DNA from 4 places in the Pseudomonas fragariae (ex Marin et al. 2024) genome. Region 1 is predicted to be linked to each of the others. Evidence: predicted binding sites of a transcription regulator. Region 1 holds the regulator's gene; each other region holds the start of a gene.

Region 1 (7,737 bases):
ATGCCAATCACTCGTTGTTCTGGGAAGTCATGGTGCCGGGCGGCGGCGGCTTGCCCACGGGCGCTGTCGGGTCTGCCATCAATGAGCAACTGGGTGGCTACGAAAGCTTCAAGGAGGCATTCACCAAGGCCGCATTGACCCGTTTCGGCAGTGGCTGGGCATGGCTGAGCGTCACGCCTGACAAAAAGCTGGTGGTGGAAAGCAGTGGTAACCAGGACAGCCCGCTGATGAACGGCAATACGCCGATTCTGGGGCTGGACGTGTGGGAGCACGCTTACTACCTGCGCTATCAGAACCGTCGTCCCGAATACATCAATGCGTTCTACAACGTGATCAATTGGGATGAGGTGTCCCGCCGTTATCAGGCCGCTCTGGCCTGAGCCTGGCAGCCGGACCCAAGGCGGCGTATGCGCTCCGGATTCCTCACGCTCAGCAATGTGCGGTTATTTCGTCTGGCAGTCGGGAGCGTGCTGCTGTTGGCGGGTATGGCGCTACTGATTGCCCACGGGCTGAGCTGGATGCGCGTGCAAGGCTGGTGGTGACGGATACCGCGTTTGTACGAGGGCTTATTCGCCCTCATCAAACCGGTTGTCGATCAGCTCGATCAGGCCATCAAGCGCTTCCTGTTCGAATTCGCCTTCGGTGTGCAGGTGGATCTCGGTGCCCTTGCCGGCAGCCAGCATCATCACGGCCATGATGCTTTTACCGTCGACCATGCTCTCCGGAGTGCGGCCGACCCTGATCTTGCAGGGAAACTTGCCTGCGACCCCGACGAATTTGGCGGCAGCGCGGGCGTGCAGGCCCAGTTTGTTGATGATGGTGATTTGACGAGCGGGCATCGCAGTGAAAATCCTTCAGCTGAGGTCGCGGTGGCGGACCTGAACGTTCTTGAGTGATTGTTGCAAGACCTGACCAAGCCGCTCGGTCAGGTAGACCGAACGATGGTGTCCGCCGGTACAGCCGATGGCAATGGTAACGTAAGAACGGTTACTGGCTGCAAACCGGGGTAGCCATTTGTTCAGGTAAGCGAAGATGTCCTGAAACATTTCTTCGACGTCAGGCTGCACCGACAGGTAGTCGATAACGGGTTGTTCAAGCCCCGAGTGGTCGCGCAGTTCTGGCTTCCAGTACGGATTGGGCAGGCAGCGCACATCGAATACCAGGTCTGCATCGACAGGCATGCCGCGCTTGAAACCAAAGGACTCGATCAGAAATGCAGTGCCTGGCTCGGGCTTGTTCAGCAGACGAAGCTTGAGCGCGTCGCGCAACTGATAGAGATTCAGGTGGGTGGTGTTGATCTTCAGGTCGGCCAGATCGATGATCGGGCCAAGCAGTGCGGTTTCATCACGTATCGCTTCGGCCAGCGAACGATCTGCCGTGCTCAGCGGGTGGCGGCGCCGGGTTTCCGAGAAGCGCTTGAGCAGGGTGGCTTCGTCTGCATCCAGATACAGCACGTCGCACTGAATATTGCGCGAGCGTACTTCATCCAGCATCTGCGGAAAACGGGTCAGGTGGCTGGGCAGATTGCGGGCATCTATCGAAACCGCCAGCAAGGGTTCGGCGAGTTCGGTGTTGATCAGCGCGCGTTCGGCCAGCTCCGGCAACAGGCCGGCCGGCAGGTTATCGACACAGTAAAAGCCGTTGTCTTCCAGCACATCGAGCGCCGTACTCTTGCCTGAGCCGGAGCGACCGCTGACGATGATCATGCGCATGGTCAGTTTCCGTTCTGCACGTCCAGCACCACTTGATAAAGCGCCTCAGCGCTTTCGGCACTGCGCAGGCGCTTACGCACATCTTTGTCGTCGAGCATGCTGGCGATCTGGCGCAGCAGCTCCAGGTGTTCATCGGTGGCAGCTTGCGGGACCAGCAAGACGAACAGCAGGTCGACCGGCGCACCATCGATGGCGTCGAAATCCACAGGGGTGGAGAGGTGAATCACTGCACTGACAGGCTCGCTGCAGTCAGCGAGGCGGCAGTGGGGGATGGCAATACCGTTGCCAAAACCGGTCGAGCCCAGTTTTTCCCGGGCGACGAGACTTGCGAATACTGTGTCCGACACCATGCCCGGCACTTCACGGCCGATCAGGTTGGCAATTTCTTCGAGTACACGCTTTTTACTGCCGCCCGGCACGTTCACAAGGGAGCGGCCGGGGGTCAGGATATTTTCGATTCGGATCATTAAATGGGCGTTAGCGAGCGGCCGCACCTTTGAGGATGCTTTGCTGCTTTTCCTTATGCTTGAGCAATTGTCGGTCTAGCTTGTCAGTGAGCAGGTCGATGGCAGCATACATGTCATCATGTTCAGCATTGGCAACGACCTCTCCACCATGGATGTGCAACGTGGCTTCGATCTTCTGCTTGAGCTTTTCGACCGTCATCGTGACCTGCACGTTGGTAATCTTGTCAAAATGCCCCTCGAGCTTCTTGAGCTTGAGCTCAACGTATTCACGAAGGGGTTTGGTCACTTCCAGTTGGTGTCCACTGATGTTGACTTGCATACAGCTTTCTCCTTTGCCAGTGCATAAAGAGGCAGGCATGGCGCATGCCTCTGGGACGCTGTGGCTCGGCCTGCATCACATCAGCCGCTTACGCTCACTGGAAGGGGCGATCCCGAGAGACTCACGGTACTTGGCGACTGTGCGACGGGCTACTTGAATGCCTTGTGCCTCCAGTAAACCAGCGATCTTGCTATCACTCAACGGCTTTTTCTGATTTTCCGCCGCAACCAGTTTTTTGATGATTGCGCGAATTGCCGTGGACGAGCATTCACCGCCCTCGGAGGTGCTCACATGGCTTGAGAAGAAGTATTTCAGCTCGTAAATGCCGCGTGGGGTGTGCATGAATTTCTGGGTGGTTACGCGCGAGATGGTCGACTCGTGCATGCCCACTGCCTCGGCGATGTCGTGCAGGACGAGCGGCTTCATGGCCTCGTCACCGTACTCGAGAAAGCCGCGCTGATGTTCGACGATTTGCGTGGCGACCTTCATCAACGTTTCGTTGCGGCTTTGCAGGCTCTTGATGAACCAGCGCGCTTCCTGCAACTGATTGCGCATGAAGGTGTTGTCTGCGCTGGTATCGGCGCGCCGTACGAAGCCCGCGTATTGCGGATTGACGCGCAGGCGCGGCACCGACTCCTGATTGAGTTCGACCAGCCAGCGTTCATTGTCCTTGCGCACGATCACATCCGGAATGACGTATTCGGCTTCTGTGGATTCGATCTGCGAGCCTGGACGCGGGTTGAGGCTCTGCACCAGTTCGATGACCTGACGCAGCTCGTCTTCCTTGAGCTTCATGCGTCGCATCAGCTGGCCGTAGTCGCGGCTTCCGAGCAGGTCGATGTAGTCGCTGACCAGGCGTTGTGCTTCTGTCAGCCAGGGTGTTTTTGCTGGCAGCTGGCGCAGTTGCAGCAGCAGGCATTCGCTCAGGTTGCGAGCGCCGATGCCGGCAGGTTCAAACTGCTGGATGCGGTGCAGTACGGCTTCGATCTCGTCGAGCTCGATGTCCAGTTCGGGGTCGAAGGACTCGAGAATCTCATCGAGCGTCTCGTCGAGATAACCCTGGTTGTTGATGCAGTCGATCAGCGTAACCGCTACCAGACGGTCCTTGTCGGACATCGGCGCGACATTCAGTTGCCACAGCAGGTGGCTTTGCAGGCTTTCGCCCACAGAGGTGCGCGTGGTGAAGTCCCACTCGTCGTCATCGTTGCTTGGCAGGCTGCTGGCGCTGGTCTGGTAGATGTCTTCCCATGCGGTATCGACGGGCAGCTCGTTGGGAATGCGTTCGTTCCATTCACCTTCTTCAAGGTTGTCCACGGTAGGCGCGGATTCCTGATAGGTCGGTTCCTGAACGTCGGGGTTGGGCTTTTGTTCGATGTTGTCGGCAAGCGGGTCGGAATGGTCGAAGTCGTCGCCTTCTTCCTGCCGCTCCAGCATAGGGTTTGACTCCAGCGCCTCCTGGATCTCCTGCTGGAGATCCAGAGTGGAAAGCTGAAGTAAGCGGATTGCCTGTTGCAGCTGCGGTGTCATCGTCAGCTGCTGGCCCATTCTCAAGACTAGCGATGGTTTCATGGCAGGGGCTAAACACCTTATTCGCCGGCGCGCATGCGCCATCTACTACAGGCGCCGTGGCGCCAACTTAAGCAAATTATATGCCTGAAACCTGTGCGTTTGCCTAGAGTGATATGACAAATAAAATGTTGTCAATACACTGCGTAGGCATCAATCGGCTGCGAAGCGCAAAGGGCAGTCGATTAAAGGCGGAACTCGTGGCCGAGGTAGACCTCTTTCACCAGCTGATTCGCCAGAATGGTCTCCGAATCGCCTTCCGCAATCAGCTGTCCATCGTTGACGATGTAGGCTGTTTCGCAGATATCCAGCGTTTCCCGGACGTTGTGGTCAGTGATCAGTACACCGATACCCTTGGCCTTGAGATGGTGAATGATCTGCTTGATGTCGCCTACCGAAATAGGGTCGACACCTGCAAACGGTTCATCCAGCAGGATGAATTTAGGCGCGGTGGCCAGAGCCCGGGCGATTTCCACACGGCGACGTTCACCACCCGACAGGCTCATGCCCAGGTTGTCACGGATATGGGTGATGTGGAACTCCTGCAGGAGGCTTTCCAGCTCCTTGCGGCGAGCACCGGCATCGAGCTCCTTGCGGGTCTCGAGAATCGCCATGATGTTGTCGGACACCGACAGCTTGCGGAAGATCGAGGCTTCCTGAGGCAAGTAGCCGATGCCTGCGCGGGCGCGACCGTGCATGGGTTGATGGCTGACATCCAGATCGTCAATCAGCACGCGCCCCTGATCAGCCTGGACCAGACCCACGATCATGTAGAAGCAGGTGGTCTTGCCGGCGCCGTTCGGGCCCAGCAGGCCGACGATCTGGCCGCTGTCGATGGAGATGCTCACATCGCGCACGACCTGCCGGCTTTTGTAGCTTTTAGCCAGATGCTGGGCTTTGAGCGTCGCCATTTACTGGGCCTTCTGAGGTTGATCGGTTTTCTTTTTCGGCTGGATGACCATGTCGATACGCGGACGTGGCGTGGTCACCTTGGCGCCGCCATTGGCCCGACCGGCACTGACGACCTGTCTGACCGTGTCGTAGACGATTTTCTCGCCTTCCGAGGTGTTGCCGTCATTGATGACCTTGGCCTTGTCGATCAGGACGATACGGTCCTGGCCGGCGTAATACTGGATGGTGACGGCATAGGCCTGCACGATCGGCTTGTCCACGGCAGGCTTCTGCTCGTAGTAGGCCAGGTTGCCGACGGAGGTAAATACGTCGACTTCGCCCTGGGCATTACGCGTGATCGTCACGGTGTTGCCCGTGATTTTCATCGAGCCCTGAGTGATGATGACATTGCCCTTGTAAGTCGCCACGCCTTTCTTGTCATCGAGCTGAGCATCGTCAGACTGGATGTGGATAGGCTGATCTCGGTCGGTTGGCAGGGACCAGGCGCTCGCGCTTCCCAGTGCTGCGCCCAGGCCGAGCAATAAAGGAAGAGTTTTAACGAGCCTCATACTGTCCTCTTACGTTGGACAGCAGGTCCATCCTGCTGTCTTTCAAATACGCTTTCATTCCCTTGGCCGTAGTGACACCGCCCGCGCCGTCGATTCTAACGTCTTGGTCGGTCTGCGCATATTCCTTCTGAGGAAATACGGTCATGCGGCTGCTGGTAATAATGGTCGTGCGCTGTTTTTCATCGGTGCGTTCAACACGAACGGAATCCATCAGCTCGACCTGATCGCCGTCGGACGAAACTTCACCTCGTTTGCTTTGCACGTGCCACGGAAATGCTCCGCCGCGGTACATGTTCAGATTGGGTGTCGTCAGCAGGCTCACATCTGTGGCCTTCACATGCTCGACCTTGTCGGAGGTCATGTCGTACTGAAGTGTGCCGTCTGGCAGGTACTGCACGCTGCGAGTATTGATCGCATAGTAGTCGATCGCCGTGTCGTCAAGCGACGCATCAGGCTGGTCCATGAAGCTTTCCGGGCTGATGTTCCAGTAACCGACCGCTGCCAGCAGCAGCGCCAGTACCCCGAGAAGCAGGAACTTGCGAATTTTTTTAGTGAACATAATGGCTTCTATAAATAGGCGGAGTGAGCCGCTTCAAGGTTGCCTTGCGCACTCAGAATCAGTTCGCAGAATTCGCGCGCTGCACCTTCGCCGCCTCGCGCCCTGGTTATCCCGTGTGCGTGCTCGCGTACAAAGCCGGCAGCATTGGCCACTGCCATGCCCAGACCGACGCGTCTGATGACGGGCAAGTCTGGCAGATCATCACCCAGATAGGCGACCTGTTCGTAACTCAGGTTGAGTTCTGCCAGCAACTTGTCCAGTACCACCAGTTTGTCTTCACGTCCCTGAAACAGGTGTTCAATGCCCAGGCTCTTTGCCCGGCGCTCGACTATCGCGGTCTTGCGGCCACTGATGATCGCCGTGGTGACGCCCGAGGCTATCAGCATTTTAATGCCCTGGCCGTCGAGAGTATTGAATGTCTTGATCTCGCTGCCGTCTTCCATGAAGTAAAGGCGGCCATCGGTCAGCACGCCATCGACATCGAAGACTGCCAGCTTGATGGCCTTGCCGCGTTGCATGAGATCCTGGGTCATTATTTCGGTTTCCATTACATGACGCCTGCGCGCAGGAGATCCTGCAGGTTGAATGCGCCAACCGGCCGGTCGTTCTGGTCTACGACAACAAGCGCACTGATTTTGTTGTCCTCCATGATTTTCAGCGCCTCGGCGGCGAGCATCTCGGCATGGGCGGTCTTGCCATGAAGCGTCATGACCTCGTCGATGATGGTCTGGCGGATATCGACGGGGCGGTCCAGTGTCCGGCGCAAGTCACCGTCCGTGAAGATGCCGGCCAGTGTGCCGTCGGCTTCGACGATGGCCGTCATGCCCAAACCTTTACGAGTCATTTCAAGCAGTGCGTCGCGCAACAGGGTGCCACGTTGCACGCTGGGCAGTGATTCGCCGGAGTGCATCACATTCTCGACCTTGAGCAGCAGGCGGCGACCCAGTGCGCCGCCCGGATGGGAGAATGCGAAATCTTCGGCAGTGAAACCGCGCGCGTCGAGCAGCGCCACGGCGAGGGCGTCGCCCATGACCAGTGCGGCGGTTGTCGAGGACGTCGGTGCCAGGTTGAGCGGGCAGGCCTCATGCACGACATGCGCGTTGAGGTTGATGTCGGCAGCCTTGGCCAGAATGGACTCGGGGTCGCCGGTCAGGCTGATCATCTTTATGCCCAGGCGCTTGATCAGTGGCAGCAGGGTGACGATTTCGTTGGTGCTGCCGGAGTTCGACAGGGCCAGGATGATGTCATCACGGGTGATCATGCCCATGTCGCCATGGCTGGCTTCGGCCGGATGCACGAAAAACGAGGTGGTGCCGGTGCTCGCCAGCGTGGCGGCGATCTTGTTGCCGATGTGTCCGGACTTGCCCATGCCGACCACGACCACACGCCCTTTGCTGGCGAGGATCATTTCGCACGCGCGCACGAAATCGCCGTCAAGACGTTCAAGCAAGCCTTGTATGGCTTCTATCTCAAGGCGAATGGTGCGTTGCGCCGATTGGATCAGGTCACTGGATTGGTTCATGTCTGGAGAGGGTCAGCCTGCTGAAAGGCGGCGATTATAGCGGTAATGAACGATTCCCTCACGTCTGATCGTCGTTGTGTTGTTTTTAAACGAATTTCCTACGCACCTGCGGGTCTGTATTCAAGCCTGTGG
Region 2 (7,737 bases), 870 kb from region 1:
GCAGATCGCTGAGCGCGCCGGTCACCACAGCGCCATTGGCGTCAACGTTGTAACCCTGCAGCTTCATGTTGCTGCTATTGACGACGTAGCCTTCCTTGTCGGTGTGGAATGCACCGGCACGGGTATACAGCTTCTCGCCGTTATTGCTCATCATGAAGAACCCGTCGCCATTGATGGCCAGGTCCAGACTGTTGGCTGTTCCGGTGGTCAGGCTGCCCTGAGAGAACTGCTGGGAAACCGCAGCGGTTGTCACACCACTGCCGACGCTGGTATTGCCGGAAGTACCGCGAATCGACTGAGCATACTGATCAGCGAACTCGGCACGTGACGATTTGAAACCGGTTGTCGCGACGTTGGCAATGTTGTTGCCGGTAACGTCGAGACTTTTGTTTGCAGCATAGAGCCCACTAAGGCCGATATTGAAAGACATGTTTCACTCCTGCGCCGTAGCGGCTCTACAATCCGATAGTTTGAACTTTGGACAGGGCAACACTGCCGCTGGCCAGGTTAAGCGTTGTTTCTGCGCCATTGACACCCAGCGTGACACTGTTGACCGTGGCGGGCAGGTAAGTTGAAAACTGTGTGTTCTTGCCTTCGACCGAGCCTTCAGCCTTGAAGCTGTAAGTGCCCGATGGCAGCTGGGTACCGCTTGAGTCCGTACCGTCCCAGGCAAAGCTGGTGGTACCGGCTTTTTGCGTGCCCAGGTCGACACTGTCGACCAGATTCGATTGCGCGTCGTACACCTTGACCGTCGTTAGCGAGCTTTCGCTCGGCACCACGATCGAACCGGTCAGGCCTTTGGTGGTATCGACCGAGGTGCTGCTCGCATCGATGATCACTGAGCGACCGACCAGTGACGAGGCCTGCAAGGCCTGCGACGACTTGTAGCTGCTGGCGATCGTGTCCACCGTCGACGTCAGGTTCTGCATGCTTTCAAGGCTGCTGAACTGCGCCAGTTGCGCCACGAACTGCGTGTTGTCCTGTGGATCCAGCGGGTTCTGGTTCTTCATCTGCGTCACGAGCAACTGCAGAAAAGAGTCCTTGCCCAGCGTGCCGGTAGAATTCGTCGCGGTCGGCGTCGGATTCTGCAGCGTATTCAAAAATGTCGATGAAACGCTGTTTGCTGCGGTGCTATCAACGGCCATAACGTTCGCCTTCTATCACTGACCGAGGGTCAGAACCTTCTGCATCATGGATTTAGCGGTGTTCATGATTTCTGCGTTGGTCTGGAAAGACCGGCTGGCAGAAATCATGTCGGCCATTTCTTCCACGACATTGACGTTGGGGTAGTAGACATACCCGTCCTTGTCAGCGGAAGGATGATTGGGCTCGTAACGTGCTTCCAGGTTCGAGCTGTCTTCGATGATGCCGTTGACCTGAACACCCTGCCCGGCTTCGCCCTGGTCCTGGAACAGCGAACCACCTGTGGACTGCTGACCCTGCATCACGGTGGCGAACACCGGGTGACGGGCGCGATAGGTCTGGTCCATGCTCGAAGACACGGTCTCGGCGTTGGCGATGTTACTGGCCGTGGTGTTCAGACGCGTGGTCTGGGCACTCATGGCGCTACCGGCAATGTTGAACACATTGGCTAGTGACATGAATTATTCTCCGCGAAGGGCTGCAACCAGCCCCTTGAACTTGCTGTTGAGCAATGTGAAGCTGGCCTGGAAGCCCATGGCGTTCTCGGTGTAGCTGGCCTGCTCGACCTGGGAATCAACGGTGTTCTGGTCCAGCGAAGGCTGCGACGGCGTGCGATACATCAGCGTCCCGTCGTCATTGCCCATGCCCTCGGCTTCGATATGGCGGCTGTTGGTCTTGTTCAGCGCGAAGTGACCGTTCTGGACCTTGTCGTTTTCGGCAGCCAGCACCGAAGAGAAGTCCAGATCGCGAGCCTTGAAATTCGGGGTGTCGGCGTTGGAGATGTTGTTGGCCAACACCTCTGCACGCTGAGCCCGGAAGTTCAGAGCCTTTTCATGTATGCCTAGCGCTTTATCGAAGCTGATGCTCATTTCGGGAAACCTTTGCCGGTTGACCTGATTCTGTTGTTACTGACAAAGCAATCGGCGTGCCATGTTGTAAAAGCCAATGTTTGCAGGGTCCACAGGCGGCGGCGAGGCGGCAATGCCAGAAAAGCGGCAAGGCATTTCCGCTGTGGAGGGGTAAAGCGGCAAGGTGGGTGCCGTTTTTTTGCCAGTACCGGCTTGCCGCCTGGCAATCGTGGCCCTTCATCATTGCCTCAACCGGACACCCAATAAAAAAGAGACCCGAAGGTCCCTTTGACGATTGATCAGAGGCCAAGCTCGCTCAACCCCGGGTGATCATCCGGTCGGCGCCCCAGCGGCCAATGGTATTTGCGCTCGGACTCGGCGATCGGCAAATCATTGATGCAGGCAAAGCGCCGTTGCATGAGGCCGTTTGCAGCGAACTCCCAGTTTTCATTGCCATACGAACGGAACCAGTTGCCGGAGTCGTCATGCCATTCGTAGGCATAGCGCACGGCGATGCGGTTATCGGTGAATGCCCAGAGCTCCTTGATCAGCCGGTAGTCCAGTTCCTTACGCCACTTGCGTTCCAGAAAGGCCTGGGCCTCTGCGCGACCATTGACGAACTCGCTGCGGTTACGCCAGTAGGTGTCTTCGGTGTAAGCCAGTGCGACTTTCGCCGCATCGCGTGAATTCCAGCCATCCTCGGCGCCACGGACTTTCTGGACTGCAGTCTCCAGGGTGAAGGGTGGCAATGGCGGTCTTCCTTTATCACTCATCTCAGCGTCCTCAGAACGGTTTGTAGGGCAGGAATTTTCCATCGAGGGTGATCACGGCTCGCTCTCCCCCTTCCGGATCGTCGACTTTCTTGATGTCGAGCTTGAAGTTGATTGCGCTGATGATGCCGTCGCCGAACTGCTCATGCACCAGTGCTTTCAGCGTTGTGCCGTAGACCTGAACCATTTCATGGAAGCGGTAGATGGTCGGGTCGCTGGAGACGTCTTCGACATTGCCGCGCAACGGGATGGTTTGCAGTTCGGCGACCGCGTCCCGGTCCAGTCCGAGACGCTCGGCGACCACCTCGGCCACCGCCTGCGGCAAAGGGTGCTGCCCGAGCAATGCAGCGGTGACATACACCACGCTCAACCCCGTACCTTCTGCAAGTCCCGCCCAGGTCAGGTTCTTCGCAGTCTTGGCCTGCAGCACACGTTCAGTCAGATGCTGGCGCGGCGCTCGGGAAATATTGCTGTGCGGCATAGGTAACCCTCCGGAATGAATTCACATCACTCACAGGATCGGCAACTATCACCATAAGATCCAAGACTGATTTATGATCATCGCCATAACCCTGACTTATGGTGATGCTGTGCTGTTACGCCATATACGTTATTTGCTGGCAGTCGCCGACCATGGCAATTTCACCCGGGCGGCCGAGGCCCTGCATGTCTCGCAACCGGCGTTGTCGCAACAGATCAGGCAGCTGGAAAGCAGTCTGGGTGTGCAACTGTTCGACCGCACCCGCCGCAGCGTCGTGCCGACCGATGCCGGCCGCGTGTATCTGGACCACGCGCGTCGCTGCCTGCTTGAGCTGGATGCCGGGAAGCGTGCGCTCAACGATGTCAGCGACCTGTCACGCGGACAATTGCGCCTCGGCGTCACGCCTACCTTCAGTGAATACCTGATAGCGCCGCTGATCGACCGCTTCAGCGCGCTGTATCCGGGAGTGGCAATCATCCTCACGGAGCTGCCTCTGGAGCAGATTACCGAGGCACTGATCAGTGACGCGCTCGATCTGGCCATCGGTTTTGCCGGCAGTCACGCTGTCGAGATAGACAGCCAGCCGCTGTTCGATGAACAACTGTGCCTGGTCATGGCCAAACCTGCCTCCGAGAAGCAGGCCGCGCTGACACTTGAGGACCTGCAAGCGCTTCGCTTCGCCTTGCTGGCCCCCGGATTTGCCACTCGCCAGCTGCTGGATGCCTGGTGCCAGATGCAGAACTTCAAGCCGATCATTGGCCTGGAAGCGAACTCGATTGCCATTTTGCTCAAGGTCGTCGCCCAGGGCCGCATGGCGACCATTCTTCCCGATGCCATCGTTCGCAAGCAGCCCGGGTTGTGCGAAGTCCAGACGATCCCTGCCCTGCCTGGGCGAACGGTTGCGCTGCTGCGGCGTAAAAACGGCTACCAGAGCGCCGCCGCCAAGGCTTTTGCAAAACTGGTGAACGGCAGTAGTACGCAAACCTGAGCCCGATGGGCAGACGGTCAGAGCTATTTTCGACCGCGCACAAAAAAAGAGACCCGAAGGTCTCTTTGTTCATGACAGGCCACTGACAGACCGTCACTTGGCCTTGTAGATGATCCCGGGGCTGCACTGAACCATCTGATAGTGATCCGGCAAACCATTGAGCGCTTCGGAAGCCCCGAGAAACAGGTAGCCGCCTGGCTTGAGCGTGCCGTGGATGCGCAGCAGGATGTCTTTCTTCACTTCGGCGGAGAAGTAGATCAATACGTTACGGCAGAAAACGATGTCGAACTTGCCCAGCGAGGCGTAGCTGTCGAGCAGGTTGAACGAGCGGAACTCCACACGACTCTTGATCGGCGCCTTGACCACCCAGCGGCCCGGACTTTTTACGTCAAAAAAGCGCTGCAGACGGTCCGGCGACAGGCCGCGACCGATGGCCAGGCTGTCGTACTCGCCGGTCTTGCAGTTATTGAGCATCAAGCCCGACAGATCGGTTGCGACGATCTGCACGCCCGATTTGAGCTGTCCCTGATTGGCTCGCTCGAACTCATCGATGGACATCGACAGCGAATACGGTTCCTGACCCGACGAACAGGCGGCCGACCAGATGCGCAGACGCTGACCAGGACTGGCCTTGATCTGCTCGGGCAAAACCTTGTTCTTCAACACTTCGAACGGATAGGTGTCGCGAAACCACAGGGTTTCGTTGGTGGTCATCGCATCGACCACCTGCTCGCGCAAACCACTGCGCGGCTGGGTCTGAATGCGCTGGACCAACTCGCCAAGCGACTTGATGCTTTGCTGCTCCATCAATTTGTTGAGGCGGCTGGACACCAGGTACTGCTTGTTTTCCCCAAGCAGAATGCCACAGGCTTTTTCCAGAAATACCCGGAACTGATCAAAATCCAAATTACCCGTAGACAAAGTGCCGCCTCTCAAATCATGTGAATCACCGGGGACGACGCCCCCGGCTGGTTATTCTGCTGCCTTGATCCGCGCAACGACCCTGGCCGCCAGATCATCAGGCCTGAATTTCGCGAGAAAATCATCCGCGCCGACTTTCTTGACCATCGCCTGGTTGAATACCCCTGACAGCGAGGTATGCAAAGTGATGTGCATCTTCTGCATGCGTGGATCATTGCGTATTGCTGCGGTAAGGGTATAGCCATCCATCTCCGGCATTTCAATGTCGGAGATCATCATCAGGAACTCTTCTTCAGGTTTTTTGCCTTCTGCGACCATCTTGAGCAGGTAATCCAGCGCCTGACGACCATCGTTGAGCGCTACGACTTCCACCCCGACGGTTTCCAGGCAGCGGCTCACCTGCTTACGGGCCACCGACGAGTCGTCGACCGTCAGCACGCGAAGGGAGACAGCCTTGTGCTGAACCTCGGCGTCAATGACACCGACCGAGATTTCTTCGGACACTGGCGCGACTTCGGCGAGAATTTTCTCGACGTCGATGATTTCCACCAGCTGGTTATCAACCCGGGTCACGGCGGTCAGGTAATGATCGCGCCCGGTGCCCTTGGGTGGTGGATGAATCTCTTCCCAGTTCATGTTGACTATGCGTTCGACAGAATGCACCAGAAAGCCCTGAACCTTGGTGTTGTACTCGGTAATGATGACGAAGGAATTAACCAGCGAAATCATCCCTGTGGAACCTGTCGCCATTGCCAGATCCATGATCGGGATCGTGCCGCCACGAATATTGGCCACGCCCCGAACGATCTTGCTCGATTTGGGCATGATGGTGAGTTTCGGGCATTGCAGTACTTCTTTTACCTTGAAGACGTTGATCCCATAGAGCTGCTTGCCGTCGAGACGGAACAAGAGCAGCTCCAGGCGATTCTGACCCACCAGCTGAGTTCGCTGGTTTACCGAATCCATTACACCTGCCATGCCGAACCCCCTTACAAAATGACCGCCGCCCAGACACCAGATCAACAAGCGGCACGGGCTTTGCTATTTATTACTTCATGAACGCAAAGACGACAATTTCTCGACACCTCGCATTAGAAACCCGCAGGCTTCTGTGCGCAATCGCCCTGCTGTGCCTTTCCAGCACGGTGACCCTCGCTCGTGCCGAGAATTTCACACTGCCTGAGCAGCTTATCGGCGTCACCCAAGGGTTTCTTGAGTTCACAGTAGAAGACTATTTGGCAACCAACCAGATTGACGGGCGTCATGAGATACAGGTCAAGCAGCTCGACCCGCGTTTAAGGATGGGTGCCTGCGACAAGGATTTGACAGCCACACTGGAAAGTCCGCGCCCGGTTGGCCGGGTTACCGTGCGGGTACGCTGCGAAGGTTCTTCGCCCTGGACGGTGTTTGTGCCCGCCCAGGTGTTGCTGTATCGCAACGTCGTGACCGTGATGCGCCCGCTCAAACGTGACGCGATCGTCACCGAAGAAGACGTTGCGATGCGCGAGCGGGATGTCAGCAGCCTGGGTCAGGGTTTCCTGGCATCGCTGGATCAGGCAGTCGGTCAGAAGGTTGTCCGACAGATGGTCATCGACCAGGTCATCACCCCGGTGGCGCTTGAGCAGCCACAAATGATTCACAAGGGCGATCAGGTGGTGATCATCGCCCGCAGCGGCTCGCTGGCGGTGCGCATGCCCGGCGAAGCGATGTCCGATGGAGGCTTCAACGAACAGATACGGGTGAAAAACCTCAATTCCCAGCGGGTGATCAAGGCAAGTGTCACCGGCCCAGGGCAGGTGGAAGTCGCTATGTAGTGCATTGATGGTGGCGCGAAGGGTGTGTTTTTTTTAGACTGCGGGGAATGCCCGACGGCAAATGTCGTCTATTGGGAAGCTTTCTCACAATCAGCCTAAAGTTTGATGGGGGTTGGCCGAAAACAAGGCAAGCGTCCAAACACCCAGAGGTTTTTTCAATCATGGTCATAGATTTCAGTCGCCTTAACAACTCACAGTCTGTTGCCGGTGCTTCACGTACCAGCGCCAGTAAAGACACCGCCAAAACCGATGCTCCAGCCCCTGCCGTCACCGCAGGTGTCAAAAGCACCGGGGAAACTTTTTCCTTGAGCAGTGAGGCTCAACAGTTGCAGAAAATCACGGACAAGCTGACCGATCTGCCAACCGTCAACAGTGCTCGGGTTGCCGAGCTCAAACAGGCCATCGCCGACGGTAGTTACACAGTGGACAGCAACCGTGTCGCCAGCAAACTGTTGAATTTCGAAACCCAACGCTAAGCCAAGGCTGGCGCTGGATATTCTGGACGCTTAAAAACCAGAGCATGCGATGCAAGACACTACTTTGCTGCAGATGATCACTGACGACATGGTTTCGGCCCGACAGCTTCTTGAGCTGTTGCAGGCCGAATCACTGATTCTTCACGGCCGCGACATGGGCGAGATGGAGCAGGTGCTGGCGCAGAAACAGGCGCTGGTCATTCTTCTCGACCAGCATGGTCGCAAACGTAGCCAGGTGCTTGCGGGCATGGGGCTGCCTGCCAATCGCAGTGGTCTCCAGCAACTGGCCAGCCAGT
Region 3 (7,737 bases), 2.9 Mb from region 1:
TGCTGTCGCTGTTCAGCGCACGCGCCATGGCGGCCCGCGGGTTCTTCCGTTTCTGGCTGACCCTGGTCGGCAGCATCACGCTGTTCTTCGGCTTGATGGAAATGGACTTCTACCGTGAGTTTCACCAGCGCCTGAACGGCCTGGTGTTTCAATACGTCAAGGAAGACCCGAAGACTGTTCTGAGTATGCTCTGGTACGGTTTCCCGGTGGTCCGCTACCTGCTGGCATGGGCCGTGGTGACCTGGCTGCTGAGCCTGGTGTTCAAGGGCATTGACCGTGCAACCCGTCCACGTGTCGCTGCAAAAACCGGTCCGCAAGCCACTCGCTCCGTTGCGCCGTGGTATGTGCGCGCCGGCGTATTCGTGCTGGTGTTGCTGGTCATGGTGGTCTGCATCCGTGGCACTTTGCGCCAGGGCCCGCCGCTGCGCTGGGGCGACGCTTACACCACTGATTCCAATTTCGCCAACCAGTTGGGCCTCAACGGCACACTGACGCTGATCACTGCGGCCAAGAGCCGTATGTCCGAAGATCGCGACAACATCTGGAAAGCCACGCTGCCACAGAACGAGGCCCAGCAGACCGTGCGCGACATGCTGCTGACCCCGAACGACAAGCTGGTCGAGCCGGATATTGCGGCTGTGCGTCGTGACTTCACGCCACCGGCAGAGAACACCTTGCCGATCCGCAATGTGGTCGTGATCCTGATGGAAAGCTTCGCCGGTCACTCGGTGGGCGCGCTGGGCAACGATGCCAACATCACGCCGTACTTCGACAAGTTGTCCAAGGAAGGCCTGTTGTTCGATCACTTCTTCTCCAACGGTACCCACACCCACCAGGGCATGTTCGCCACCATGGCGTGCTTCCCGAACCTGCCGGGCTTCGAGTACCTGATGCAGACGCCGGAAGGCAGCCACAAGCTGTCGGGTCTGCCGCAATTGCTGAGCACGGGCCGCAACTACGATGACGTCTACGTCTATAACGGCAACTTTGCCTGGGACAACCAGTCGGGTTTCTTCAGCAACCAGGGCATGACCAACTTCGTCGGCCGTGAAGACTTCGTCAACCCGGTGTTCTCCGATCCGACCTGGGGTGTTTCCGACCAGGACATGTTCGACCGTGGCGCGCAGGAGCTCAAGGCGCGTCAGGACGGCAAGCCGTTCTATGCGTTGCTGCAGACCCTGTCCAACCACACGCCGTATGCGCTGCCGGATCCTCTGCCGGTCGAGCGCGTCACCGGACACGGCTCGCTGGACGAGCATTTGACCGCCATGCGTTATGCCGACTGGGCGCTGGGCCAGTTCTTCGAGAAGGCCAAAAAAGAGCCTTACTACAAGAACACGTTGTTCGTGGTGCTGGGTGACCATGGTTTCGGTAACGACAAGCAACTGACCGAAATGGACCTGGGCCGTTTCAACGTGCCTCTGCTGCTGATCGGCCCTGGTGTGCAGGAGAAGTTCGGCCAGCGCAGCAGCATCGTGGGTACGCAGGTCGACGTCGTGCCGACCATCATGGGCCGTCTGGGTGGTCTGAACCGCAACCAGTGCTGGGGCCGCGATCTGCTGAACCTGCCTGAGGGTGACAAGGGCTTCGGCGTGATCAAGCCGTCGGGCAGTGAGCAGGTGGTCGCTATCATCAGCGGCAACCGTATCCTGATCGAACCGACCGAGATGCCTGCCAAGCTGTTGACCTACACCCTTGGCGCCAAGCCGCATGCCGAAGAAGTGCCTGATGCGCCCGACACGCAGGAGCTCAAGCGCAAGCTGGAAAGCTTCCTGCAGACGGCCACCAAGAGCCTTCTGGACAACACGGCAGGTGTAGAAGCCAGCAAGAACCGCAACTGATGACAACTGACTCGTCCGGCTGACCGGCGAGTCGGATCAGTCAAGCGACGAAGGCCCTCGGCATTGACTGCGAGGGTCTTTTTTTTTGCCCGGCATGGCTGGCCCGGCGGCGTAATCGGTTGAACGAATACGCGGGCCAAAAGGTCCAGATCACATAAGCCAGAGTGCCTGGCTTCGTACGGGAGGCATTGATGAAACAGTGGGCCATTGTGTATCTGGACAAGGATGGTGTGCAGCAACGCCGCGAGGCTGGTTTTGATCAGCGTCCCAGTGAGGAGGAGGCCGCGCGTTTCCTGCGCAAGGACCTTTACCCGGTCACCGACGAGCTGGATCTGAATGATCTTGATGGGCGCACTGAGGAACCTACCGTGAAGACGCTCAAGGACCATAACAGTGTGCAGATCGTTTCCATTACAGAAGTCGCCTGATCTGCGCTGATCAAAAACCTTTTCGTGGCAACCACTTGGCATCCGGCCCACGATAGGGCTACTCTGCAGATGAGGCTGTTCAGGCAGCCTCTGACATCTCGATACCCGACCGGCGCCAAGCCTGGTCCGGTCAGCTACATGCTTGATTCCCCGCGCCGGATTATCTGTCGTGAGGCGACCTCCGAAGACTCGGCGGTCGCTCTGGAAGAGTTGAAACTCTATCTATCGTTGCATAGGAGGACGTTTCATGAGCACAGCCTATCAAGAGGACATCAGCAGTAATGTACTGCGCCGCATGAAAGAAGGCGGTTTTGACTTCGCACGAATCTATCCCATCGAGTTCTACGCCATCTTCCCGGACGAGGAGCGGGCACGGCAGGCCGCAGAGCAATTTCGCGGCGAATCCCTCAACACTCAGGTAAACGTACGTGATGACGGCCATTGGCACCTGCAATTGAGCAAGGTCATGTACGCGACTTATCACGGCATTGGTGACTTCGAGCAGGACTTCCAGACGGTCATTTCACCTATGGACGGCGAAGTCGAGGGATGGGGCGTTACTCAGGAGATCAGAAGACTGCACGCTTGATGGCTGCGGATTGTCAGGCAATACACCACCGGCTGATTCGGGACACGTCCCGGATCGGCCGGTTCTGTTTTAGCGCCTCGTTCATAAACATTGATCAAAAAAAAGCCACTCAAACGAGTGGCGCAAAGGGAAGTCTGTTTAAAATCCGCAGGCATTTCTCGCCTGCTGGACAAAATATCGGTTGCGGCAAAAGCGGCGTTTGGTGCCCTGTTTGCTCGGTTGATATGGAGTGTGGAGAACTAATGTCGTTGGCGGAAATCAACTCTGACTATGCTGATCATAGATTTCACGGTTGAATGACGCCTCCGAATGAAGCGCGAAAGAATTGGCTTGGGCGTTTAGTGCACAGGAATGGTGCGTGGAACGTAGAGTGTTTACCTAACCTTTTGAAATCAAAGCGTTTATGCCGGTGGCACGGGCTTTGCGATGGTCTTGGTGTCCATGGTGACAAGGAGTACGGCATGATCCGCACCTTTTATGACGAGATGTACGATGCGGGCGGCGTAGTCCGTCCGCACTATCGGGAGTTCGCCCGCTGGCTGGGTGATACACCTCCCGAGCTTTTGGCTCAACGCAGGCGCGAAGCTGATCTGCTGTTTCACCGTGCCGGGATCACGTTCACACTCTATGGTGATGAGCAGGGCACCGAGCGGCTTATCCCTTTCGATACCATCCCGCGCAGCATCCCGGCCAGCGAATGGCGGGTTGTCGAGCGTGGCTGCATTCAGCGCGTCAAGGCGCTGAACATGTTTCTGGCGGATCTGTATCACGACCAGCGGATTATCAAGGCCGGGATAATTCCCGCCGAACAGGTGCTGGCCAACGAGCAGTATCAGCTGGCAATGCAGGGCCTGAACCTGCACCGCGATCTGTACTCGCATATTTCCGGCGTCGATCTGGTGCGCGACGGTGACGGCACCTATTACGTGCTGGAAGACAACCTGCGCACCCCGAGCGGCGTGAGTTACATGCTCGAAGACCGCAAGATGATGATGCGCCTGTTCCCGGAGCTGTTTTCCGCGCAGCGCATTGCGCCGATTGACCACTACCCGAATCTGTTGCTCGACACGCTCAAGAGTTCCAGCCATCTGGACAACCCGAGTGTCGTGGTGCTGACGCCTGGCCGCTTCAACAGCGCTTTTTTCGAGCATGCATTTCTGGCTCGCGAGATGGGCGTCGAACTGGTGGAAGGTGCTGATCTGTTTGTCCGCGATGACCGCGTGTTCATGCGCACCACTGATGGCCCGAAAGCCGTTGACGTGATCTATCGTCGTCTCGATGACGCATTTCTCGATCCGCTGGCCTTCAACCCTGACTCGATGCTGGGCGTCCCGGGGCTGCTGTCTGCCTATCGATCCGGCAACGTGGTGCTGGCCAATGCGATTGGTACCGGCGTTGCGGATGACAAGTCGGTTTATCCCTACGTCACCGATATGATTCGCTTCTATCTGGACGAAGAGCCGATTCTCAAGAACGTGCCGACCTGGCAGTGCCGCAAGCCCGAAGAGCTGTCACATGTGCTGGCCAACCTGGGCGACCTGGTCGTCAAGGAAACCCAGGGCTCCGGCGGCTACGGCATGCTGGTCGGCCCCGCAGCGACCGCCGCCGAGATCGAAGCCTTCCGGGCGCGCCTCAAGGCCAAGCCGCATGCGTACATCGCCCAACCCACCTTGTGCCTGTCGACCTGTCCGACCTTTGTCGAGAACGGCATCGCCCCGCGACATATCGATTTGCGCCCGTTTGTTCTGTCCGGTCGTGAAACCCGCGTTGTGCCTGGCGGGCTTACCCGAGTGGCCTTGCGTGAAGGCTCGCTGGTGGTCAATTCGTCACAGGGTGGCGGAACCAAAGACACCTGGGTGGTCGAGGATTAAGGATGCCTGCCAATGTTAAGTAGAACTGCCTCTGATCTTTTCTGGATGTCGCGTTACCTGGAGCGAGCGGAGAACCTCGCCCGCATGCTGGACGTGAGCTATTCGCTGTCGCTGATGCCGCAGGACGGGCGGGGCGACGGGCTGGATGAAATAGCCATGCCGTTGCTGATCACCGGAACGCTGGAAACCTATATCGAGCGTCATGGCGAGCTGCATGCCGAGCGCATGCTGCATTTCTTTGCTCTGGACGCCACCAACCCGGCCAGCATCTACAGCTGCCTGGGCGCAGCAAGGGTCAGTGCGCATGCCGTGCGCGGTCGCATCACCGCAGACATGTGGGAGAACATCAACTCCACCTGGCTGGAGATTCGCGGCATCGCCCAGCAGGGGCTGACCCGCTACGGCATGAGCCGTTTCTGCGAATGGGTCAAGGAGCGTTCGCACCTGTTCCGTGGCGCGACCTACGGCACCATCATGCGTAACGATGCGTTCCGCTTCATCCGTCTGGGTACGTTCATCGAGCGCGCCGACAACACCATGCGCATGCTCGATGCCCGCTATGAAATGCTTGAATTACGCGGGCCACAGGCTAACGCTGCGGCGGACAACTCGGCGGCCGGTTATTACCAGTGGAGTGCCTTGTTGCGCGCACTGTCTTCGTTCGAGGCTTACACTGAAGTCTATCGGGATGCGCCAGGCGCGCGTCAGGTTGCCGAACTGTTGCTGCTGCGTGCCGACATTCCGCGTTCGCTACGCGCGTGTCTGGAGGAGATGGACGTCATTCTGGCCAGCCTGCCCGGCGTCAACGGTCGACCTGCGCAGCGCATGGCGGCCGAGATGGACGCGAGATTGCGCTACACCAGCATCGACGAGATTCTGGCTGAAGGCCTGCACGAGTGGTTGAACGAATTCATTCCGCTGCTGGCTCAACTGGGTGATGCCATTCACACTTCGTACCTGGAGGCTGCATGAGACTTTCGATAAGCCATGAGACCACCTATCACTATGATGACCAAGTGCGCTCGAGTATCCAGTATCTGCGTCTGACGCCTCACGACAGTGAACGTCAGCAAGTGCTCAGCTGGCAGTTGACGTTGCCACGTCCGGTGCGCGCGCAGATCGACCCCTTTGGCAATATCCTGCATGTTCTGAGCCTGGAAGAGCCGCACGAAGCGATCATCATTGGCGCGCGCGGGCAGGTTGAAATCGACGAGACCCGCGAGGCCGAGCACGAAAGCCAGTCGGCATTGCCGTTCTTGCGCGTGACCCGACTGACCGAGCCTGACGAGGCGATTCGCAGTTTTGCGGCCATGGAGTGCCGCAAGCGCGCTGACCGCACGGGGTTGATCGACCTGATGCAGGCGCTCAACCAGCACATGACCTACACCCAGGGCGCAACCGAAGTGGACACCAGTGCCGCGCAGGCCTTCGCCGGACGCTCGGGCGTGTGTCAGGACCATACCCACGCGTTTCTTGCCTGTGCCCGTAGCCTTGGGGTACCGGCTCGTTATGTCTCCGGCTATCTGTGCAGCGAAGACAGCGAGCATCTGTCCAGCCACGCCTGGGCCGAGGCCTGGATAGACGACGCCTGGTACAGTTTTGATGTCACCAATCAGCTGGCCATCCCCGAGCGTCACTTGAAACTGGCGGTAGGGCTGGACTATCTGGACGCCTGTCCGGTACGCGGCATGCGGCGCGGCGGCGGATCCGAGCAGATGCACGCCAAGGTCGTGGTGTCGCCCATGACCGGCACGCCGAAAGTGAAAACCCGCGTGCAGGTCCAGACGCAGCATCAGTAATCCGCAGCGGGTCTGCGCATCATGAAGTGGCCGGGCTCAATTGCCTGGCCATTGTTCATTCGGCGGGGTCGTCGGTGATGTCGTAGAGCGCGTTGTGCAGCTCTTCATAGTTGCCGCCATTGATGACGCTGAAGTAGCCGGCAGCCCGGAGCTTTTCCTGGGCCTTGTCGGCCTTGCTGTCCGTGCTGCTGAAAATCACGAACACCGCATTGCGGTCGGTGAGCACCTGTTTCATCTGATTGACCAGCCGTCGATCATCGACGCGTACCGCGTTCAGTACCGTACCTGCGTCATAGTCGGTCTGGCTACGCACATCCATCGCCAATTTGCCTTCCTTAAGCGCCGCCACGGCTGCAGCCTGATCGACCATCCCCGCGTGTGCTGCGAAACTGCTGACAAGTGCACAAACAGCAATCCATTGGCGCATACATTCAACCTCCCTCAGTGCGAAGGGAAAGAGTGGCACAGATGAACGTTGATCGAAAGCGCGTGGATCAACCAAACAATCGATTCAGGTTAGGCACGATCAATAACAGCGCAGTAGTGAAGAGGATCAATCCCGCCTGACGTATTTTGGAGTGTTTGAACTTGAACATGGCTGACCGCCTTTTGTTGTTATTCCTGAGCGACAAAAGCAGGCCCGATCTGCAAAACAGATAATCGACTGCTGGCAAGGTTGTGCATTGAACAGGTGGGTCCGGTCATTCGACCGCTGGCCCGAGCGCTGAAAGGATTTTGCGCGCCTCCTGTTACAGATATAACCATAGAGCCGAGGTGCCCTATAGTTTAGAACTGTTGGGAATCTAAACGTGTTTATCTAGAATCGAAAGCTATTACCGCGTGGGGCGCTGAATGCTCAGGCCTTTTCTAGACGCTTCGTCGGTGGCCTGCAGTTTTGCACCGTTCGTCCGGGACAGAATTTTCCTACATGGAATAAACGTCTGAAACGGGCCGGGGTGCTGCTTGATTTGCCGAGGTCTTCAAGGCAGGCTCTGCCGGTGCGCTACTGCCTCATTACTGCTTCAGGGTCTCTCTTATGTCTTTACGCATCTGTATTCTGGAAACCGACAATCTGCGACCTGAACTGGTCGAGCAGTATCATGGGTATGGGCGGATGTTCGAATTACTCTTCGCTCGCCAGCCCATCGCCGCAGAGCTGACGGTTTACAACGTGGTGCAAGGGGACTATCCACCTGCAGATGAGCAGTT
Region 4 (7,737 bases), 770 kb from region 1:
CGTCGAAAATCTCTACCGACAGTTGATGGGTGCCGCGATCTACATTGCTCAGCGGGAACACCGGGCTGCGGCCGGCCTGACCGACGGCAACGTTATCCAGCAGCAGCCGGTAGCTGTGGCCCGCCTGTAACACCGGTTCGCTGGTGACGGTAACGATCAGGTCGCCACTGGGATTGACCAGGGTAGCGTCCGGTTCGGGCACCAGGATTCTCAGCAACTGGTAATGAAACATCGGTTGTACTGCCGGTTTGGCGGGGTGGGCCTTCAAGGTGCGGGTCGGCGGCGTGCCGGTCATGTTGTTGCTGGGGGCGATGTCGACGCGGGTGGCGTTCTTGCGCGGCTGGTCGGTAAACACCCGATTACCCTGCGCGTCGATATAGATGTAGACGTCGGCCACTGCGGGCAGCGTCAAGAGCAACAACAGGCAGGTCAGCAGGCGGCGCATCGTGTGTCTGCTCATGGCTTGCCGAGGTGTACGCGCTGTACGGTCAGGGTGATGGTTTCGCTCTGCTGAATGATCCGCTCGCCGTCTTTCACGACCACCGCGAAACTGTGTTCACCGCGATCTGCGTTGACCACCTGAAAGCGCGGCAGGTTGGAGGGCTGCCCGTACAGGTTGCCGTCCAGCAGCAGTTGCAGGCTGTGAGTCGGTTGCAGGCGTGGCTCGATCTTCACACCGATGATGAACGTGCCATTGTTGGCGCGTAACGCTTCATCGGTGGGCAGGTCTTTCAGTTCCAGCACGTCGTAGGCCGTTTGCGGCTGCGAGGGTGGCGCCACAGGGGCCGGTTGCGGCTCGCGGTTGAGGGCTGGCCTGGAAGGTGTCTGCGTTTCGATGCTGTTGAGCGGCGGTAACTCGACCACTTCGGTCTTGGTGCCGTTGGGCGGCTGGTTGCTGAACGCGGTGTTGCCGTTCGCATCGGTGTACTTATAGATCTGCGCCAGCGCAGGCAGGCTGATCAACAGCAGCAGGCAAATCAGACTTTGACGCATGAGACTCTCGACAGCAGGGCAAGATTGGCCGTCAGCATAGAACACATCGTCCTATGCTGCGCTATCCGCCTGATGTGTCAGAGTTTCGCAGGGCAAAGGTCGGCTGTGGCCAGTACCAGCGCCTGATCGTGAATCGGGTCGGTCTGATAACGCTTTAGTGCCGCATCCAGTTGTATCCGGCAGGTTTCTGCCTTGCGCAGTGGCTGGAAGTCCGCGTAGGCCTGGAGCAACTGGGTTTGCAGGCGATCCAGCTTCGGACGAATGTCATCGACCAGACTGAGCCTGACCGTGTCGGGCGCCTTGCCTGCCGCGTGCCATTGGGCGAGCAGGGCGTTCTGCACCTGTTTATTGGCTTCGATCTGCGCGCGGAACAGGCGTTGAACGTCATCGGGATCGAGCTTGAACTCGGCAGCACGGGCCTGGGCGGCGCTGATCACTTGCTGCTCGCGCGGCGGGTCCTCGACAGCCTTGCCGCTGTCCCACTTGCTCAGGGCAACCTGATCGGCGATGGTCAGGCGCTCGCTGATCGCTTGCAGCAGAGGTTCAAGTGCAGAAGGTTTTTGCTCGGCAGTGAAGGCGAAACAGGTAGACATGAACGTCATTGTCAGCAGGGAAGTGGCCAGAATAAGGCGCATGGCAGTTCCATCTCGGTTCGGTTGGGAGATGCAGATTTAACTCCAGGCGACCGGTCAGAGCCAGTGTTGCGGGGTGAACAAATGTTCACGCGGTAAAATCCGGGCAAAAAAAGACCTCCCGAAGGAGGTCTCCTGTTACGCCATCAACGCTGGCGTGGCTGGATCAGCAGCTGTAGTACAGCTCGTATTCCAGTGGGTGTACGAAGGTGCGAACCTTGATTTCTTCTTCGCTTTTCAGCTCGATGTAGGCATCGATGAAGTCGTCGCTGAAGACGCCGCCCTTGGTCAGGAACGCGCGGCCCTTGTCCAGTTCTTCCAGGGCTTCTTTCAGGCTGCCGCAAACTTGTGGGATCTCTTTGGCCTCTTCAGGCGGCAGGTCATACAGGTTTTTGTCAGCTGCGTCGCCAGGGTGGATCTTGTTCTGGATGCCGTCCAGGCCAGCCATCAACAGGGCCGCGAAGGCCAGGTACGGGTTGGCTGCCGGATCCGGGAAGCGTGCTTCGATACGGCGGCCGCGTGGGCTGTTGACGTAAGGAATACGGATCGATGCGGAGCGGTTACGCGCCGAGTAGGCCAGCATGACCGGTGCTTCGAAACCCGGGACCAGACGCTTGTAGGAGTTGGTCGACGGGTTGGTGAAGCCGTTCAGCGCCTTGCCGTGCTTGATGATGCCGCCGATGAAGTACAGGGCGGTATCGGACAGACCGGCATAGCCTTCGCCTGCGAAGGTGTTCTTGCCATCCTTGGAGATGGACATGTGTACGTGCATACCCGAGCCGTTGTCACCGTACAGTGGCTTGGGCATGAAAGTAGCGGTACGGCCGTAAGCGTCGGCAACGTTGTGTACGCAGTACTTGAGGGTCTGAACTTCGTCAGCCTTCTTGACCAGCGTGTTGAATTTCACGCCGATTTCGTTCTGGCCGGCAGTCGCCACTTCGTGGTGGTGAACTTCCACGGTCTGGCCCATTTCTTCCAGAGCGTTGCACATGGCGGTACGGATTTCGTGGTCGTGGTCGACCGGTGGCAGCGGGAAGTAACCACCTTTGACGCCCGGACGGTGGCCCTTGTTGCCGCCATCGACGTCGCCGTCGGTCATCCAGGAAGCCTGTTCGGAGAAGATCTTGAACATGGAGCCGGAGATGTCGGACTTGAATTTCACTTCGTCGAAGATGAAGAACTCTGGCTCCGGACCTACGAATACGGTGTCGCCGATACCGGTCGACTTCAGGTATTCCTCGGCACGGTGGGCAATGGCGCGCGGGTCGCGGTCGTAGCCTTGCATGGTCGAAGGTTCGATGACGTCGCAGACCAGAACCAGGGTCGGCTCTTCGGTGAACGGGTCGAGCAGGGCGGTTTCGTCATCTGGCAGAAGAATCATGTCGGACGCTTCGATGCCTTTCCAGCCAGCGATGGAGGAACCGTCGAACATTTTGCCGACTTCGAAGAAATCGTCTTCCAGTGCATCGCGCGCAGGCATGGTGACGTGCTGCTGCTTGCCCTTGGTGTCTGTGAAGCGCAGATCAATCCACTTAACGTCATGATCTTTGATGAGTTGAACCGACTTCGACATGGTGTCCTCCGGGTGGCTAGAGACCGTCTTGATAGAGTTATGGTCCCTTGAATTTGGGTGATGCCGGCGCAGATACTCTGCCAAGGCAACCTGCCTCACAAGGGAGCAATTTGCATGCCAGTGCCCCGTGTTGGGTTTTTTGCCTCAAACGCAGGTTTTCAGGGGGCGAAAACGCACCACGCGTGAAAAACACGCACCTTTATGGCGCTGCAATTTGGTGCGCCGACTCTTTTTGGTGCGTAGCTGATTGCGTGTACGATAACTGGTTAAACCTTGAGCAATTTCCGCTATAATCCGCGCCCCCCTTTTTTGGTCGGCACCTCACGCTCCGTTTCCATGAAACTAATCGTTAAAGTTTTCCCAGAAATCACCATTAAAAGCCCGCCGGTGCGCAAGAAGTTCATCCGGCAACTGGGCAAGAACATTCGTACCGTGCTCCGTGAACTGGACGCGGACATTGTCGTGGGTGGCGTATGGGACAACCTTGAGGTCGAAACCCGGCTGACCGACCCCAAAGTGCTGCAGGGCATCAGGGAGCGGCTGAGCTGCATGCCCGGCATTGCCAACTTTCTGCAGGTCGCCGAGTACCCGCTGGGCGATCTCGACGACGTCGTCGCCAAGTGCAAGCTGCACTACGCCGACCTGTTGCCTGGCAAGATGTTTTCAGTGCGTTGCAAGCGCGCCGGTCGCCACGACTTCAGCTCCATGGACGTCGAGAAATACGTCGGCAGCAAGCTACGCATGCAGTGCGGCGCGGCCGGAATCGAGCTGAAAAAGCCCGATCTGGTCGTGCGCATGGAAATTCGCGACCAACGGTTGTTTGTCGTTCACGACCAGCATCAGGGCATGGGCGGTTACCCGCTGGGCGCGCTGGAGCAGACCCTGGTATTGATGTCCGGCGGGTTCGATTCAACCGTTGCGGCCTACCAGATCATGCGCCGCGGCCTGATGGCGCACTTCTGCTTCTTCAATCTGGGCGGACGAGCCCATGAACTGGGCGTGATGGAAGTCGCGCACTTCATCTGGAAGAAGTACGGCAGTTCACAGCGCGTGCTGTTCGTCAGCGTACCGTTCGAGGAAGTTCTCGGAGAAATTCTGCAGAAAGTCGATAACAGTCATATGGGTGTAGTTTTGAAGCGTATGATGTTACGCGCTGCATCCGCCGTGGCTGATCGTCTTGAAATCGATGTGCTGGTCACCGGCGAAGCGATTTCACAGGTTGCCAGCCAGACGCTGCCCAACCTGTCGCTGATTGACGCGGCAACCGACAAGCTGGTCCTGCGGCCGCTGGTTGCCACCCATAAGCAGGACATCGTGGACCTGGCGACTGAAATCGGCACCGCTGATTTTGCCCGGCACATGCCAGAGTATTGCGGGGTGATTTCGGTCAACCCGAAGACCAACGCCAAGCGAAATCGCGTTGAGTACGAAGAAAAACAGTTCGACATGGCGATTCTCGAGCAGGCGCTCGAACGCGCGAAGCTGGTTTCGATCGATCGGGTGATCGACGATCTGAGCCGCAATGTCGATATAGAAGAAGTCAGCCAGGCGCTGGCCGGTCAGGTGATCCTCGACATCCGTCACCCGGATGCCCAGGAAGACCAACCGCTGCAAGTGCCCGGCGTGGAGATACAGACGTTGCCGTTCTACGCATTGAACAGCCGTTTCAAGGCACTGGATGACACGCGCCAGTACCTGCTGTATTGCGACAAAGGCGTCATGAGTCGCCTGCATGCCCACCATTTGCTCAGTGAGGGACATGCCAATGTGCGCGTATATCGACCGAGCTAAGTGCCCGGGGCTGTTTGCCTGTGGCTTGCGTCACCGGCCCCCCGACACCCGTCGTCATGCCGTTACGGCTTTTGCCGACTCAAAATAGTAATCGCTGTCCTTAACCAGTCAGCAGACCGAATCCTCTGATCGAGATACACAAGTGATCGAAAATCTACGTAACATCGCCATCATTGCTCACGTTGACCATGGTAAGACCACCCTGGTAGACAAACTCCTGCGTCAATCCGGCACTCTGGAGCGCGGCGAGCTCAACGACGAACGCGTGATGGACTCCAACGACCAGGAGAAAGAGCGCGGTATTACCATTCTCGCGAAGAACACCGCGATCAACTGGAATGGCTACCACATCAACATCGTGGACACCCCGGGCCACGCCGACTTCGGTGGTGAAGTAGAGCGCGTGATGTCGATGGTCGACTCCGTACTGCTGCTGGTCGATGCCCAGGACGGCCCTATGCCGCAAACCCGTTTCGTGACCAAGAAGGCCTTCGAAGCCGGCCTGCGTCCGATCGTGGTCATCAACAAGGTTGACCGTCCAGGCGCACGTCCGGACTGGGTTCTGGACCAGATCTTCGACCTGTTCGACAACCTGGGTGCCACTGAAGAACAGCTGGACTTCAAAGTCGTCTACGCCTCGGCCCTGAACGGTATTGCCGGTCTGGAACACACCGCCATGGCTGAAGACATGACCCCGCTGTACCAGGCGATCGTCGATCACGTCCCTGCGCCAAAGGTTGACCGTGACGGTCCGTTCCAGATGCAGATTTCCGCACTGGACTACAACAGCTTCCTGGGCGTCATCGGTGTTGGCCGTATCGCTCGTGGTCGCGTCAAGCCGAACACTCCGGTGGTTGCCATCGACGTCAACGGCAAGAAGCGTAACGGTCGTATCCTGAAGCTGATGGGTCACCACGGTCTGCACCGTATCGACGTTGAAGAAGCAGCTGCCGGCGACATCGTCTGCATCAGCGGCTTCGACCAGCTGTTCATCTCCGACACTCTGTGCGACCCACTGAACGTCGAAGCGATGAAGCCGCTGACCGTTGACGAGCCAACCGTTTCGATGACCTTCCAGGTTAACGATTCGCCGTTCTGCGGCAAGGAAGGCAAGTTCGTCACCAGCCGTAACATCAAGGAGCGTCTGGACAAGGAACTGCTCTACAACGTTGCTCTGCGCGTTGAAGAAGGCGACACCGCCGACAAGTTCAAGGTCTCCGGCCGCGGTGAGCTGCACCTCTCGGTACTGATCGAAACCATGCGTCGCGAAGGCTTCGAAATGGGTGTCGGCCGTCCTGAAGTGATCATCCGCATGGTTGACGGCGTCAAGCACGAACCGTACGAAAACGTCACCATCGACCTGCCTGAAGAAGCGCAGGGCGCGATCATGGAGCAAATGGGTAACCGTAAAGGCGACCTGACCAACATGGTTCCGGATGGCAAGGGCCGTGTGCGCCTTGAGTACAACATCCCGGCACGTGGCCTGATCGGTTTCCGTAACGAGTTCCTGACCCTGACTTCCGGCGCAGGCATCCTGACCAGCATCTTCGACCGTTACGACGTGATGAAGTCTGGCGACATGTCCGGCCGTCAGAACGGCGTTCTGGTTTCGGTTGCTACCGGCAAGGCGCTGACCTACTCCCTGGAAACACTGCAAGCCCGTGGCAAGCTGTTCCTGGGTCATGGCGAAGACGTGTACGAAGGTCAGATCGTCGGCATCAACAGCCGCGACAACGACCTGGGTGTCAACCCAACCAAAGGCAAGAAGCTCGACAACATGCGTGCTTCCGGTAAAGACGAAACCATCGCTCTGGTTCCGCCTATCCGTTTCACTCTGGAACAAGCGCTGGAATTCGTACAAGAAGACGAACTCTGCGAAGTGACGCCAAAGTCGATCCGCCTGCGTAAGAAAATCCTTGGTGAAAGCGAGCGTACTCGTGCTGCCAAGAAGTCGGGCAACTGAGTAATCGGTTAGTCGGCTAGACACAAAAAACCCGGTCGCGAGACCGGGTTTTTTTATGCCTGCCATTCGTGGCCTGTGGCACAGCTCGCCTGGCGACAAGCTACTTCGAACGGCCGCCCACTGGCGCCAGCAGCAACTCGATACGCTGCTTGCGAATCCCGTCGGCAGCCGCTTCGGCCAGGGCTGCGTCGGTGATGATGGTGTCGAACTGCTCGAGCCCGGCGACCTTGTACATACCGAAGGTGCCGTACTTGGAGCTGGTGGCGATCAGCACGGTTTGCGAGGCGGACTGCATGGCGGCCTGCTTGACCTCGACCTTCAGCGCCGACGGTGTGGTGGTGCCGCGTTGCAGGTCCCACGAGCTGGTGGACATGAAGGCCACATCGGTCGCCAGCTGGCGCAAGGTTGCCGCTGCCAGGCCGCCGACGCTGGAACGATTCGGATGATCGAGCAGCCCGCCGGTATGAATCACATCCACATGCGCAGCATCGGCCAGCGCGTTGACCACGCCGAAATCATTGGTGACCACGGTCATGCCCGACAGCGCGATGATGTGCGGGACGATTTCGAGTGTGCTGGTGCCTGCGTCCAGATAGATCGTCATGTCCGGGTGCAAGAGCCCCGCTGCGAGCCGCGCCATGCCCTGCTTGTGTGGCAACTCCACCACCGCCTTGGACTGGTGGCTGGGTTCGCTGTGGACCTGGCTGGCGATACGCACGCCGCCGGTGACCGAGTAGGCGCGACCTTCCTGCTCCAGCAGGGCGATGTCGCGGCGGATGGTCATG

Evidence for each region. Region 1 encodes sigma-54, which starts transcription at its own class of promoters, with help from an activator protein. Its sites were predicted from a motif close to ANTGGCATNNANNTTGCTNT; they were not measured.
Region 2: the regulator sigma-54 is predicted to act here: its motif matches at 2,057-2,076, upstream of flgB (flagellar basal body rod protein FlgB).
Region 3: the regulator sigma-54 is predicted to act here: its motif matches at 3,267-3,286, upstream of AC54XV_RS09610 (circularly permuted type 2 ATP-grasp protein).
Region 4: the regulator sigma-54 is predicted to act here: its motif matches at 3,301-3,320, upstream of glnA (glutamate--ammonia ligase).

The regions. Positions count from the first base shown of each region.
Region 1 covers NZ_CM184369.1:5,032,186-5,039,922, reverse strand. Annotated here, with positions in the region: gene AC54XV_RS21830 (superoxide dismutase) at 1-380, shown strand, start outside; gene AC54XV_RS21825 (hypothetical protein) at 408-542, shown strand; gene AC54XV_RS21820 (HPr family phosphocarrier protein) at 567-839, opposite strand; gene rapZ (RNase adapter RapZ) at 855-1,712, opposite strand; gene ptsN (PTS IIA-like nitrogen regulatory protein PtsN) at 1,715-2,179, opposite strand; gene hpf (ribosome hibernation-promoting factor, HPF/YfiA family) at 2,190-2,498, opposite strand; gene AC54XV_RS21800 (RNA polymerase factor sigma-54) at 2,574-4,067, opposite strand; gene lptB (LPS export ABC transporter ATP-binding protein) at 4,250-4,975, opposite strand; gene lptA (lipopolysaccharide transport periplasmic protein LptA) at 4,976-5,524, opposite strand; gene lptC (LPS export ABC transporter periplasmic protein LptC) at 5,511-6,083, opposite strand; gene AC54XV_RS21780 (KdsC family phosphatase) at 6,092-6,631, opposite strand; gene AC54XV_RS21775 (KpsF/GutQ family sugar-phosphate isomerase) at 6,631-7,605, opposite strand.
Region 2 covers NZ_CM184369.1:4,164,658-4,172,394, forward strand. Annotated here, with positions in the region: gene flgE (flagellar hook protein FlgE) at 1-430, opposite strand, end outside; gene flgD (flagellar hook assembly protein FlgD) at 456-1,145, opposite strand; gene flgC (flagellar basal body rod protein FlgC) at 1,161-1,601, opposite strand; gene flgB (flagellar basal body rod protein FlgB) at 1,605-2,012, opposite strand; gene AC54XV_RS17905 (nuclear transport factor 2 family protein) at 2,291-2,764, opposite strand; gene cynS (cyanase) at 2,775-3,242, opposite strand; gene cynR (transcriptional regulator CynR) at 3,316-4,230, shown strand; gene cheR (protein-glutamate O-methyltransferase CheR) at 4,324-5,151, opposite strand; gene AC54XV_RS17925 (chemotaxis protein CheV) at 5,203-6,129, opposite strand; gene flgA (flagellar basal body P-ring formation chaperone FlgA) at 6,207-6,965, shown strand; gene flgM (flagellar biosynthesis anti-sigma factor FlgM) at 7,127-7,441, shown strand; gene AC54XV_RS17940 (flagella synthesis protein FlgN) at 7,491-7,737, shown strand, end outside.
Region 3 covers NZ_CM184369.1:2,148,279-2,156,015, forward strand. Annotated here, with positions in the region: gene AC54XV_RS09595 (LTA synthase family protein) at 1-1,841, shown strand, start outside; gene AC54XV_RS09600 (hypothetical protein) at 2,033-2,269, shown strand; gene AC54XV_RS09605 (ribonuclease E inhibitor RraB) at 2,517-2,858, shown strand; gene AC54XV_RS09610 (circularly permuted type 2 ATP-grasp protein) at 3,320-4,729, shown strand; gene AC54XV_RS09615 (alpha-E domain-containing protein) at 4,742-5,701, shown strand; gene AC54XV_RS09620 (transglutaminase family protein) at 5,698-6,528, shown strand; gene AC54XV_RS09625 (rhodanese-like domain-containing protein) at 6,584-6,955, opposite strand; gene AC54XV_RS09630 (amidotransferase) at 7,565-7,737, shown strand, end outside.
Region 4 covers NZ_CM184369.1:5,799,328-5,807,064, reverse strand. Annotated here, with positions in the region: gene AC54XV_RS25215 (DUF4124 domain-containing protein) at 1-445, opposite strand, end outside; gene AC54XV_RS25210 (DUF4124 domain-containing protein) at 457-993, opposite strand; gene AC54XV_RS25205 (chorismate mutase) at 1,071-1,628, opposite strand; gene glnA (glutamate--ammonia ligase) at 1,792-3,198, opposite strand; gene thiI (tRNA uracil 4-sulfurtransferase ThiI) at 3,535-4,989, shown strand; gene typA (translational GTPase TypA) at 5,132-6,952, shown strand; gene AC54XV_RS25185 (DeoR/GlpR family DNA-binding transcription regulator) at 7,053-7,737, opposite strand, start outside.